4 regions of the Kluyvera chengduensis genome follow, and region 4 is predicted to be linked to each of the others. Evidence: predicted binding sites of a transcription regulator. Region 4 holds the regulator's gene; each other region holds the start of a gene.
The links. Region 4 encodes CRP, which controls carbon source genes, mostly activating them, when cyclic AMP is high. Its sites were predicted from a motif close to ATGTGANNNNNNTCACAT; they were not measured.
Positions count from the first base shown of each region.

Region 1: a site for CRP is predicted at 1,518-1,535, ahead of ACH1XZ_RS15815 (PTS sugar transporter subunit IIC). Genes of this name have one in related genera too.
Region 2: a site for CRP is predicted at 1,828-1,845, ahead of ACH1XZ_RS09705 (ABC-F family ATPase). Genes of this name have one in related genera too.
Region 3: a site for CRP is predicted at 1,782-1,799, ahead of garD (galactarate dehydratase). Genes of this name have one in related genera too.

Region 1 covers NZ_JBIQOI010000006.1:49,532-52,694, forward strand. Annotated here, with positions in the region: gene ACH1XZ_RS15800 (helix-turn-helix transcriptional regulator) at 1-336, shown strand, start outside; gene bglJ (DNA-binding transcriptional activator BglJ) at 297-971, shown strand; gene ACH1XZ_RS15810 (YbaK/EbsC family protein) at 968-1,426, opposite strand; gene ACH1XZ_RS15815 (PTS sugar transporter subunit IIC) at 1,767-3,110, shown strand; gene fhuF (siderophore-iron reductase FhuF) at 3,147-3,163, opposite strand, start outside.
Region 2 covers NZ_JBIQOI010000002.1:867,464-870,626, forward strand. Annotated here, with positions in the region: gene ACH1XZ_RS09700 (glycoside hydrolase family 31 protein) at 1-26, shown strand, start outside; gene ACH1XZ_RS09705 (ABC-F family ATPase) at 133-1,725, opposite strand; gene ldtB (L,D-transpeptidase) at 1,944-2,864, shown strand; gene ACH1XZ_RS09715 (GntR family transcriptional regulator) at 2,929-3,163, opposite strand, start outside.
Region 3 covers NZ_JBIQOI010000004.1:167,646-170,808, reverse strand. Annotated here, with positions in the region: gene ACH1XZ_RS13395 (DeoR family transcriptional regulator) at 1-32, shown strand, start outside; gene garD (galactarate dehydratase) at 89-1,660, opposite strand; gene ACH1XZ_RS13385 (MFS transporter) at 2,073-3,163, shown strand, end outside.
Region 4 covers NZ_JBIQOI010000010.1:125,314-128,476, reverse strand. Annotated here, with positions in the region: gene ACH1XZ_RS20135 (phosphoribulokinase) at 1-288, shown strand, start outside; gene ACH1XZ_RS20130 (OsmC family protein) at 385-789, opposite strand; gene crp (cAMP-activated global transcriptional regulator CRP) at 1,094-1,726, shown strand; gene ACH1XZ_RS20120 (YccS/YhfK family putative transporter) at 1,782-3,163, shown strand, end outside.

The DNA.
Region 1 (3,163 bases), on a different contig from region 4:
GTGAGCGAGTCCCTGCTGGCTCGAAACCAGGACGACGCTGATATCGAAGATGATAGCAACCGATTAGTCGTGCTCACGCTTTCTGAGCGAAAGGTTCTGCGTCTACTTGCAAAGGGATGGGGTATTAATCAGATCGCCGCTTTGCTGAAAAAGAGCAATAAGACCATTAGTGCGCAAAAGAATAGTGCGATGCGCCGCCTTTCTTTACGGAGTAACGCAGAGATGTATGCCTGGCTCAACAGTAATCAGGGTATGAAAGAACTCAACCTCTATTCAGCCTACGGGGAACAAATCGAATGGAAAAGCACGCCGGGAAGCAGTGCATTGCTATCATAGAACCGTGCATTATGACAGCTGTCGGGTTACGTCATTTATTAATGTCTTCTCATAGACAGCATATTATTTTCCATTTTTTTCGCACTATTACCGAATTTAAGCAGGCGGCGAAGCAAAACAGGTTTGATGCTGTGATGTGCTGTCTTTCAGGAACCCGTGAGCTTCGTATTGAAGGTTTGCAGGCCATGGGGGACATTGCTCAGGATTATCCGGCGATGAAACGTTTGATTCTGGCCGATGATAATGAGGAAGCCTCACTTATTCAGCTTCTGTCCCCAACCTATATGCACGGTATTTTGAGCAAGTCAGATTCGTTGATTGAACTGCAACAACGCGTATTGGCATTACTGATGGAAAAAGAAGAACCTTCTGACGACATTGAGCTGCACTTTTCCATGCGCAGAAATCGTTTTCTTAGCCCCACCGAGAATTTGATTTTGCGTTACATGACCTATGGGTACTCGTTGATGGACATTTCTCAGCAGTTGGGCAGGAATATCAAAACTATCCGCGCGCATAAATTTAATGCGATGAGTAAGCTGGGTGTAAATTCTGATATTGAGCTACTGAGCGCCGCCGATCTATTGGTCTCTCTTCACGACATCAATGCTGCCGTTACGCCATCGGCTTGCTAGAGACACACATCAACCCATGTTGCTGCGGTAAGGCTGGCCATTCTTTCCGGTGAGATACGTACCGCGCTATGAATGGCGCCTGCGGCAGGGAGAACCTCGTCGTACTGTTGCAGAGAAACGTCGCAATAAACATCCAGCGGATTCTCAAGGCCAAATGGGCACACGCCACCGACGGGGTGCCCAGTAAGAATAACCACCTCATCACTGCTCAGCATGCGTGCTTTTGCGCCAAAGGTCTCTTTGAGTTTCTTGTTGTCTAAGCGGGCATCACCTTTAGCAACAACCAGAATTACACGATCTTTCACCTTCAGAGAAAGCGTTTTGGCAATTTGTCCTGGCTCAACGCGATGAGCAGCGGCGGCAAGCGCGACGGTCGCTGTACTTTGCTCAAGCTCGATGATGTTGATGTCGGGCGCATGCTCGGCAAAGAAATCTCTGACAGACTGCAGGCTCATGGTGCTCTCCTCAAAATTCGGCGAGTCACTCTGTCATAAAGCTACCTTGGTTGTAAATAAACGGACGAAGTTGTGCAAAAATTGTTTGTTTTTTGGATCTTCTTCACAATCAATGCAACCGGTTACTGTAACCGGTTGCTGTTCTTCATCAGGCGATTGATACTGCAGAGGTAACTTCCTTTGTATCTATAATAAGAGCCGTGTATGAACTGTATCTATACGAACATCATCATTGCTGGTCGCAGACCCGTAACTCCTGATGCTTCACAGTATGCCCAGTTGCATTTCGGCAAAATCGTTGTTGCTGTGCTTACGTCTAAAGCCTGTCAGGAGGGCTGCTATGTCTGCTAATCACGCTGCATTTAATCTGATATTTCGCTTTGTAGAAAATTACGTTAGTCCGGTTGCGGGACGCATTTCCTCTCAACGCCACGTTATGGCGATTCGTGATGGCTTTATCTCTGCGATGCCATTCATGATTGTAGGATCGTTTTTGCTGGTTTTCGCCTATCCGCCGTTTTCTCCCGACACCACCTGGGGCTTTGCCCGGGCGTGGTTAGATCTTGCTAAAGAGTTTGAAGGCCGTATTTTGACGCCGTTCGACATGACGATGGGCATTATGTCTATCTATATCTGTGCGGCTATCTCCTATAACCTCGGCAAACACTACGAAAAGAGCAATCAGCTCGATCCGTTCATGTGTTCAATGCTGTCTATCATGGCATTCCTGCTGGTTGCGGCGCCAAAAACCAGCGGCCATCTGCCGGTCGATAGCCTGGGGGGAACGGGGATCTTCACCGCGATCCTGGTGGCCGTTTACTGCGTGGAGATGATGCGTTTTCTGAAAGTCCGCAACATCGGGATCCGCCTGCCGGATCAGGTGCCGCCGATGATCAAAAACTCTTTCGATCTTTTGATTCCGGTACTGGTCGTGGTACTGACGCTATATCCGCTGAGCCTGTTTATCCAGAGTCAGTTCGATATGCTGATTCCACAGGCCATCATGTCCGTATTCAAACCGCTGGTTTCTGCTGCGGACTCCTTACCGGCCATTCTGCTGGCTGTACTGATTGGTCATCTGCTGTGGTTTGCAGGGATCCATGGGGCGGCCATTGTCTCCGGTATGCTGCAGATGTTCTGGCTGACCAACCTTGGTCTGAACCAGACTGCGCTGGCACAGGGGGCTCCGCTGCCGCATATCTTCATGGAAGCGTTCTGGACCTTCTTTATCGTGGTTGGGGGCTCCGGTGCAACGATGGGTCTGGTGTTCTGCTATCTGCGTAGCCGTTCAGCACACCTGCGTTCTATTGGCCGTCTGAGCGTGGTGCCAAGCCTGTTCAACATTAACGAGCCGGTTATTTTTGGTACCCCAATCGTAATGAACCCAGTGTTCTTCATTCCGTTCCTGCTGGCACCGATGGTCAACGCCATCCTGGCGTGGGCGGCGATGAAGCTGGATCTGATTGGGCGTGTGATTTCCGTCGTGCCGTGGACGGCCCCCGCACCGATCGGTGGTGCGTGGGCATTAGGTTGGGACTTCCGTGCAGCGATTCTGGTTGTGCTGTTGGCCTGCGTTTCTGCGGTAATCTACTATCCGTTCTTCAAAGTGTATGAAAAACAGTTGTTAGAACAGGAAAATGAAGAAGCGCAGCGTGCGGCTGAAGAGAGTGAGCAAGCGGCTTAAGACAGTAAAAAAATAACGGGGCGAAAGCCCCGTTGTTTATTTCAGCGTGCAGT
Region 2 (3,163 bases), on a different contig from region 4:
GAAAAGAAGGAAATGAATGGCAGTAATACCAGCGCCGGAGAGTCCCCGGCGTCGGCGTAAACGCCTCGGCCGGGCTACGTTTATTGTAGCCCGGCCGAGCATCGCGACGCCGGGATGGCGCCGACGAAAAGATTACTCCACGCCTTTGCTGCGCAGGTAATCTTCGTAGTTGCCGCTGAAGTCCACCACGCGCTCAGGCGTAATTTCAATCACGCGGGTCGCCAGCGAGCTCACGAACTCACGGTCGTGGGAAACGAAGATCAGGGTGCCCTGATACATTTCCAGCGCCATGTTCAGTGATTCGATCGATTCCATATCCAGGTGGTTGGTTGGTTCATCCATCACCAGAATGTTTGGTTTCTGCATCATCAGCTTACCGAACAGCATGCGGCCTTTCTCACCACCGGACAGCACCTTCGCAGGCTTCTTGATATCGTCCTGGCTGAACAGCAGACGACCAAGGAAGCCGCGCACCACCTGCTCGTCGTCACCTTCCTGTTTCCACTGGCTCATCCAGTCAAACACGGACAGATCGTTATCGAAATCTTCGGCGTGATCCTGGGCGTAGTAACCAATGCTGGCGTTCTCAGACCATTTCACCGTACCGCTGTCCGGCGTCAGTTCACCGACCAGGGTTTTCAGCATGGTGGATTTACCCACGCCGTTAGCGCCGATAATGGCGATCTTCTCGCCCACTTCCATCATCAGGTTGAAGTTTTTAAACAGCGGGCCGTTATCAAAGCCTTTGGTCAGCGCTTCGACTTCCAGTGCGTTACGGAACAGTTTCTTGTCCTGTTCGAAACGGATGAACGGGTTCTGACGGCTGGAGGCCTTCACTTCGTCGAGCTTGATTTTGTCAATCTGACGGGCACGAGAGGTCGCCTGACGAGATTTAGAGGCGTTGGCGCTAAAGCGGCTAACGAAGGATTGCAGGTCCGCAATCTGCGCTTTTTTCTTGGCGTTGTCGGCCAGCAGCCGTTCGCGCGCCTGGGTGGCTGCGGTCATGTATTCGTCGTAGTTACCGGCGTACACGCGCAGTTCACCGTAGTCGAGGTCGGCCATGTGGGTGCAGACCATGTTCAGGAAGTGACGGTCGTGCGAAATGATGATCATGGTGCTGTCGCGTTCGTTTAGCGTCTGCTCAAGCCAGCGGATGGTGTCGATGTCCAGGTTGTTCGTCGGTTCATCGAGCAGCAGAATGTCTGGGTTAGAGAACAGCGCCTGCGCCAACAGCACACGCAGTTTCCAACCCGGCGCCACTTCGCTCATCAGGCCGTAGTGCTGCTCCAGCGGAATACCCACGCCCAGCAGCAGTTCGCCTGCACGAGATTCCGCAGAGTAACCGTCCATTTCGCCGTAAAGCACTTCGAGGTCAGCCACTTTGTAGCCGTCTTCTTCGCTCATTTCAGCCAGACCGTAGATACGGTCGCGTTCTTGCTTCACTTCCCACAGTTCGCCGTGACCCATGATCACGGTGTCGAGTACGGAGTACTCTTCGAAGGCGAACTGATCCTGACGCAGCTTACCGATACGTTCGTTCGGATCGAGGGAAACGTTGCCCAGCGTCGGCTCTAAGTCGCCGCCGAGGATTTTCATAAAGGTAGATTTGCCGCTCCCGTTTGCGCCAATCAGGCCGTAACGGTTGCCGCCGCCAAATTTGACGGAGATATTTTCGAACAGCGGCTTACTGCCGAACTGCATGGTAACGTTGCTGGTAACTAACACGGGAGTATCCTGAAGAATGTGACAAACCGCCTATTCTGCCACAATTCCGAATAAAAAGCGCCCGCCTTCGCCAGTGACTAAACTGTAACTCAAGTGAAAAAAATGTGATTTCGTACACATCCGAATTCCCTGCGACAAGGAATGCACATATAATGCGCTCCTACCAACAGTCTGAATTCTCAAACAACCGCTGTAATGGCACTGATACCTCGCACAACATGAACATGAAATTAACTACGCTTTTCGCTGCGGCGCTTGCTGTCGTAGGCTTCTGTAATACGGCATCGGCGGTTACGTATCCGCTGCCAACCGACGGTAGCCGCATTGTCGGTCAGAATCAGGTCATCACGATCCCTGAAGACAATAAGCAACCGCTGGAATACTTCGCGGCCCAGTACCAGATGGGTCTGTCTAACATGCTGGAAGCTAACCCTGGCGTGGATACCTACCTGCCGAAAGGCGGTAGCGTGCTGAACATTCCTCAGCAGCTGATCCTGCCGGACACCGTGCATGAAGGTATCGTCATCAACAGCGCAGAAATGCGTCTGTACTACTATCCGAAGGGCACCAACACCGTGATCGTGCTGCCAATCGGTATCGGTCAGTTGGGCAAAGATACGCCTATCAACTGGACCACCAAGGTAGAACGTAAAAAAGCGGGCCCAACCTGGACCCCAACGGCGAAAATGCACGCCGAATATGCCGCAGCCGGTAACCCGCTGCCAGCCGTCGTTCCAGCTGGCCCGGATAACCCGATGGGTCTGTACGCGCTGTATATTGGCCGTCTGTACGCTATCCACGGCACCAACGCTAACTTCGGTATCGGCCTGCGCGTCAGCCACGGCTGCGTACGTCTGCGTAACGAAGACATTAAGTTCCTGTTCCAGAACGTGCCGGTCGGTACTCGCGTACAGTTCATTGATGAGCCTGTGAAAGTGACCACCGAACCAGACGGTAGCCGCTTCATGGAAGTTCACAACCCGCTGTCTACCACCGAAGCGCAGTTTGAAGGCGGCGAAACCGTTCCGGTTGTGCTGACTAAAGCCGTGCAGAGCGTGACCAGCCAGGCTGACGTTGACCAGAGCATCGTTGACCAGGCGGTTAAAAACCGTTCCGGTATGCCAGTTCGTCTGAACTAATCAATCGAACGCACTGCGTTCGGGCGACAACATAAAAATGGCGGGTTAATCACCCGCCATTTTTTTATCCATTATTGACTATCACGATGCCGCCATGGTCGTAGCGATAGTGGCAGTGCGCGTACTCCAGCGGCGTGCCGTCATCCAGATAGATAACCTGTTCCACCTCCAGCACCGGGTCACCGGGTTCGCAGCTTAAATACTGCTGATCGAGCGCATCCGGTTTAATTGCCCGCACCACCCGATACGATCCCATCATCTTCAGACCCAGGTTTTCCTGCACATAGCGAAATACCGAG
Region 3 (3,163 bases), on a different contig from region 4:
AGGGCATTGACGTGATTTTAGTGAGAGCATAAAAAAATCGGGAGGCAGGGTTGCCTCCCGATTGCGTTTTTTATTCAATATCGCGTAATCAAGTCACCGGAGCCGGGTTAAACACCGCCAGTTGGTTATGCAGACCCCACTGATCCGAGAAGGTTTTCTTACGCCCGCTCGCCACGTCCAGAATGAACTCAAACAGCTTCGTGCCAACATCCTCAATCGTCTCTTCGCCCGTGGCAATGGTCCCGGCGTTGATATCCATTAAGTCATACCAGCGGTTCGCCAGTTCGGTGCGGGTAGCCATCTTAATGACCGGTACGGCCATCAGACCGTACGGCGTGCCACGGCCGGTGGTAAAGACCTGCACGGTAATGCCGGAAGCGACTTGCTGGGTACCGCAGACAAAATCGCTGGCCGGGGTGGCAGCATAAATCAGGCCGCGCTTGGTTGGGCGTTGGCCCGGCGAAAGCACTTCTACAATGGCGCTCTTGCCGGATTTAGCGATAGAGCCCAGCGCTTTTTCCACCACGTTTGCCAGTCCACCTTTTTTGTTGCCCGGGGACGGGTTGGCGCTGCGGTCAGTCTGACCCATATCGAGGTAATTATCGTACCAGGCCATCTCTTCCAGCAGGCGTTTGCCTACTTCTTCATTGATGGCGCGCGGGGTGAGCAGGTGGATGGCGTCACGCACTTCGGTCACTTCCGAGAACATCACGGTTGCGCCGCAGCGCACCAGCAGGTCAGAGGCGTAGCCTACCGCCGGGTTTGCCGTCACGCCGGAGAACGCATCGCTGCCGCCGCACTGCATCCCAACCACCAACTCCGAGGCTGGGCAGGTTTCACGCTGGCGCTTGTTGAGTTTTTCCAGATGGCGTTCGGCCACCTGCAGAATGTCGTCAACCATCGAGCGAAAACCGACATGCTGTTCATCCTGCAGGCGCACGATGCTGGCACTGTCGACCGGGATGCTCTGGACATCTTCGGTACCCTGAAGCAGACGTTCTGGCTGTAACTTTTCACAGCCGAGGCCAACCACCATCACTTCGCCGCCAAAGTTAGGGTTCAGGGCGATATTGTGGATGGTGCGAATAGGTACGATGGCCGCTGGGGCGTTGATCGCCACGCCGCAGCCGTACAGGTGATTGAGGCCCACCACGCCGTCGACGTTGGGGTATTTTGGCAGCAGATCGCGTTCAATAATTTTGACTACGTAATCCACCACGCCCGCGACGCAGTGTACGCTGGTTGAAATACCCAGCAGGTTTTTGGTCCCCACGCTGCCATCGGCATTGCGGTAGCCTTCGAAGGTGTAACCCTCCAGCGGTGGTAGCGGCTCCGGTACTTTGGTTGCCAGCGGTAAGGTATTCAGCGGCGGCGCTTTTGGCAGAATGACCGTGGACTCATCTATCCAGCTCCCTTTGACGATGTCGCGTACGGCGTAGCCGATGACCTCGCCGTAGCGGATAATTTCGCCATTATGAGGAATATCCACCAGGGCCACTTTATGTCCTTGAGGAATATGTTCAATTAATTCCAGTCCGTCAGGAAAACGGGTTCCTGCTTTTAATCCATTATCGTTAACAATAATCGCCACATTGTCTGTTTCGTGCACTTTAATATAAAAGGCAGTTGGCGATTCTTGTCTGATTTCGATGTTAGCCATTGTCCAGCATTCTCCAGCCAGTGGGTAAAATAATAAATGTTATAAGTGTCAGGTTTTTCAATGTGGAAAATAAGAACACTTTGATTATGGAATAAAGCATGTCAGGTGTTGGAATCTAAAAATGTGATAAAGATCACTTATTATCGTCATGCCTTGTGGCGCAAGGGTATCAAAAATTGAAATTGTGCATCAGCGCCCAGTGTTATGTGCATATGTATAACTAAAAGATTTTGTAAGGTGCTTTAATTGTGTCTTTGCACAATGTATGGCTATCGTTTCCTGATTATACTGAATCACGATTTCATGGTGTCTTATCGATTTATAAAGATTGCCAGTTATCAATAAATAATCAGCGAAATAGACCTTAATAATAAAAAAATAATTAAGGTTCTCTGTGCCCGAGGATAATAAAATGATACATGATACAGCTGATGTTTCTGGATCAACGAAAGGAATGCATACCCGTTATTTAATTCTTTTAGTTATTTTCATTGTTACGGCCGTTAACTATGCGGACCGCGCCACGCTCTCAATCGCCGGTACGTCGGTGGCAAAAGAGCTGGGACTGAGTGCGGTCGAAATGGGGTACATCTTCTCTGCGTTCGGTTGGGCATATTTGCTCATGCAGATCCCCGGTGGTTGGTTACTGGATAAATTTGGTTCGAAGAAAGTCTATACCTATAGTCTGTTCTTCTGGTCGCTGTTTACTTTCCTGCAGGGCTTTGTCGGCTTCTTCCCATTAGCGTGGGCGGGCGTCTCAATGTTCTTCATGCGCTTTATGCTGGGCTTCTCCGAAGCGCCTTCCTTCCCGGCTAACGCCCGTATCGTGGCAGCCTGGTTCCCGACCAAAGAACGCGGCACGGCGTCCGCTATCTTTAACTCCGCGCAGTACTTCTCTTTAGCGCTGTTTTCGCCACTGTTGGGCTGGTTAACCTTCGCCTGGGGCTGGGAGCACGTCTTTACCGTGATGGGTGTGATTGGCTTCGTGTTGACCGGCATGTGGGTGAAGTTCGTCCATAACCCAACCGACCATCCGCGCATGTCCAAAGAGGAGCTGAAGTTTATTGCGGATAACGGCGCTGTGGTCGATATGGACCATAAAAAGCCGGGTAGCGATGCGGCAAAAGGTCCGAAGCTGGAGTACATCAAACAGTTGCTGAGCAGCCGTATGATGTTAGGGATCTTCTTCGGCCAGTACTTCCTGAACACCATTACGTGGTTCTTCCTCACCTGGTTCCCGATTTACCTGGTGCAGGACAAAGGTATGTCGATTCTGAAAGTAGGGCTGGTGGCGTCTATTCCTGCGCTGTGCGGTTTCGCCGGTGGCGTGTTGGGTGGGCTGTTCTCCGACTACCTGATTCGTCGTGGCTGTACGCTGACCTTTGCCCGTAAGCTGCCTATCGTATTGGGCATGCTGTTGGCATCGACGATTATTCTGTGTAACTACACCGACAACACCGCGCTGGTCGTTACCCTGATGGCGTTGGCATTCTTCGGTAAAGG
Region 4 (3,163 bases):
TTCATCACCCCACAGTTCTCACGCACCCACATCAACTTCCAGCGCGTGCCAACGGTCGATACCTCTAACCCGTTTGCAGCCAAAAGCATTCCGTCACTGGACGAGAGTTTCGTGGTGATTCACTTCCGTAATCTCGACCACATCGACTTCCCATGGCTACTGGCCATGTTGCAGGGGTCATTCATCTCACATATGAATACGCTGGTCGTTCCCGGTGGGAAAATGGTGCTGGCAATGGAATTAATCATGACGCCGCTGGTGCAGCGGCTGATGGAAGGCAGGAAATAGCATCAAGACCAGGTAGCCCGGACGAGGTGCGCTAGTACCGACTCCGGGAATGACCCCGGCGTCACTGCGTTCGGCCGGGCTACGTCTGGCATGTAATCAGCCTTCGATCACTTCGTAAGAGTGAGTGATATTCACCGCTTTTTCGAGCATCAGCGCCACCGAGCAGTATTTCTCAGCAGACAGATCCACCGCACGCGATACCGCCGCATCCTTCAGATCTTTACCGGTGACGATAAAGTGCAGGTTAATGTGCGTAAACAGACGAGGCGCTTCTTCACGGCGCTCAGAGGTGAGCTTCACTTCGCAGTCGGTCACGTCATTGCGACCTTTTTGCAGGATAGAAACAACGTCAATCGCACTGCAACCACCGGCGGCCATCAGCACGACTTCCATCGGGCTCGGCGCTTTATCGCCAGAGTTACCGTCCATCAAAATTTGGTGGCCAGAAGCAGACTCACCGAGGAAGGTTAACCCTTCAACCCATTTCACACGTGCTTGCATAATATTTAACTCCCAGGTTGCAATTTTCTTCTCAGATTACGCGCACATAACAATTCTCGCAATGGAAGGCGATCGCCGTCATGCTGAAGCGAGACACCAGGAGACACACGGCTAAAGCTATGCTAAAACAGTCGGGATGCTACGGTAATACATAAACGTACTGCATGTATGCAGAGGACATCACATTACAGGCTGCGACCCTATTCGACAGCCGACTTCCCAGGTAACGGGAAGGATACTATTGCAACCAGTGGCTGCAATGTTTTTGCCGCTGGGAAGAGCTTATAACAGAGGATAACCGCGCATGGTGCTTGGCAAACCGCAAACAGACCCTACTCTCGAATGGTTCTTGTCTCATTGCCATATTCATAAGTACCCATCGAAGAGCACGCTGATTCACCAGGGTGAAAAAGCAGAGACGCTGTATTACATCGTAAAAGGCTCCGTGGCTGTACTCATCAAGGACGAAGAAGGCAAAGAGATGATCCTCTCTTACCTCAACCAGGGCGATTTTATCGGCGAGCTGGGCCTGTTCGAAGAAGGCCAGGAACGCAGCGCATGGGTACGAGCAAAAACCGCTTGTGAAGTTGCTGAAATCTCTTATAAAAAATTCCGTCAGCTGATCCAGGTTAACCCGGACATTCTGATGCGTCTCTCTTCTCAGATGGCGCGTCGTCTGCAGGTCACCTCTGAAAAAGTGGGTAACCTGGCCTTCCTGGACGTAACCGGTCGTATCGCTCAGACCCTGCTGAACCTGGCTAAACAGCCTGACGCCATGACCCACCCAGACGGTATGCAGATCAAAATCACCCGTCAGGAAATTGGTCAGATCGTTGGCTGCTCCCGTGAAACCGTGGGCCGTATTCTGAAAATGCTGGAAGATCAGAACCTGATCTCCGCACACGGCAAAACCATTGTCGTTTACGGTACCCGCTAATCCGGCCCAAAATGGCGTATTGTAAAAGCAATACGCCATTTTTGTTTTTCCCCCTATGTGGCGCAGGCTGATTTACCACCCGGAAGTCAACTATGCACTGCGGCAAACGCTGGTGTTATGTCTGCCGGTTGCTATCGGACTTCTGCTCGGCCATCTCCAGCAGGGTTTGCTGTTTTCATTGGTGCCCGCCTGCTGCAATATCGCCGGTCTCGACACTCCGCATAAGCGCTTCTTTAAACGCCTGATTATCGGTGGCTGTCTGTTCGCCGGATGCAGTCTTGCCGTTCAGCTGTTGTTGGCGCGCGACATCCCCTTGCCGTTGATTCTCACCGGGCTGGCGCTGCTGCTGGGCGTTACGGCGGAAATCAGCGCGCTGCACGGGCGGCTACTACCCGCCTCGCTCATCGCGTCTATCTTTACCCTAAGCCTTGCGGGAAATATGCCCATCTGGGAGCCCTTGCTGCTCTACGCGCTGGGTACGCTGTGGTACGGAGTATTTAACTGGTGGTGGTTCTGGATGTGGCGCGAACAGCCGCTGCGGGAATCACTGAGCTTGCTTTACCGCCAGCTCGCCGAATACTGTGAAGCGAAATATAGCCTGCTGACGCAGCATACCGACCCGGGCACCGCGCTGCCGCCGTTGCTGACTCGCCAGCAGAAAGTGGTGGATCTGATTTCCCAATGCTATCAGCAGTTGCACATGCTTGCGGCTAACCAGCATAACGATTACAAGCGCCTGCTGCGCGCCTTCCAGGTGGGGCTCGATTTACAGGAACATATCTCTGTCAGCCTGCACCAGCCCGAAGAGGTACAAAAGCTGGTTGAACGCAGCCACGCCGAAGCGGTGATCCGCTGGAACGCCCAGACCGTTGCGGCGCGCCTGAGGGTACTGGCGGACGATATTCTCTATCACCGCTACCCCACCCGCTTCAATATGGATAAACAAATAGGCGCGCTGGAGAAAATCGCCGACCAGCATCCAGACAACCCGGTCGGCCAGTTTTGCGCATGGCACTTCAGCCGCATCGCCCGCGTGCTACGCTCTCAGCGACCGCTCTACCCGCGCAACCTGATGGCCGATAAACAGCGACGTCTACCGCTATTCGCAGCGCTTAAAAGCTATCTGTCGCTGAAATCCCCGGCGCTGCGTAATGCCGCTCGACTCAGCGTAATGCTCAGCATCGCCAGCCTGATGGGTGCCGCGCTGCATCTGCCGAAGCCTTACTGGATCCTGATGACGGTGCTGCTGGTCACGCAAAACGGCTATGGCGCGACCCGCGTGCGTATTTTCCATCGTGCGGCGGGCACGCTGGCGGGGTTAGTGATTGCCGCCGTCGTCCTGCACTTCCACACCTCAGAAGGGCTAGCGTTATCGGGCATGCTGATCGTCACGTTGGGGAGCTACCTGATTATCCGTCGTCACTACGGCTGGGCCAC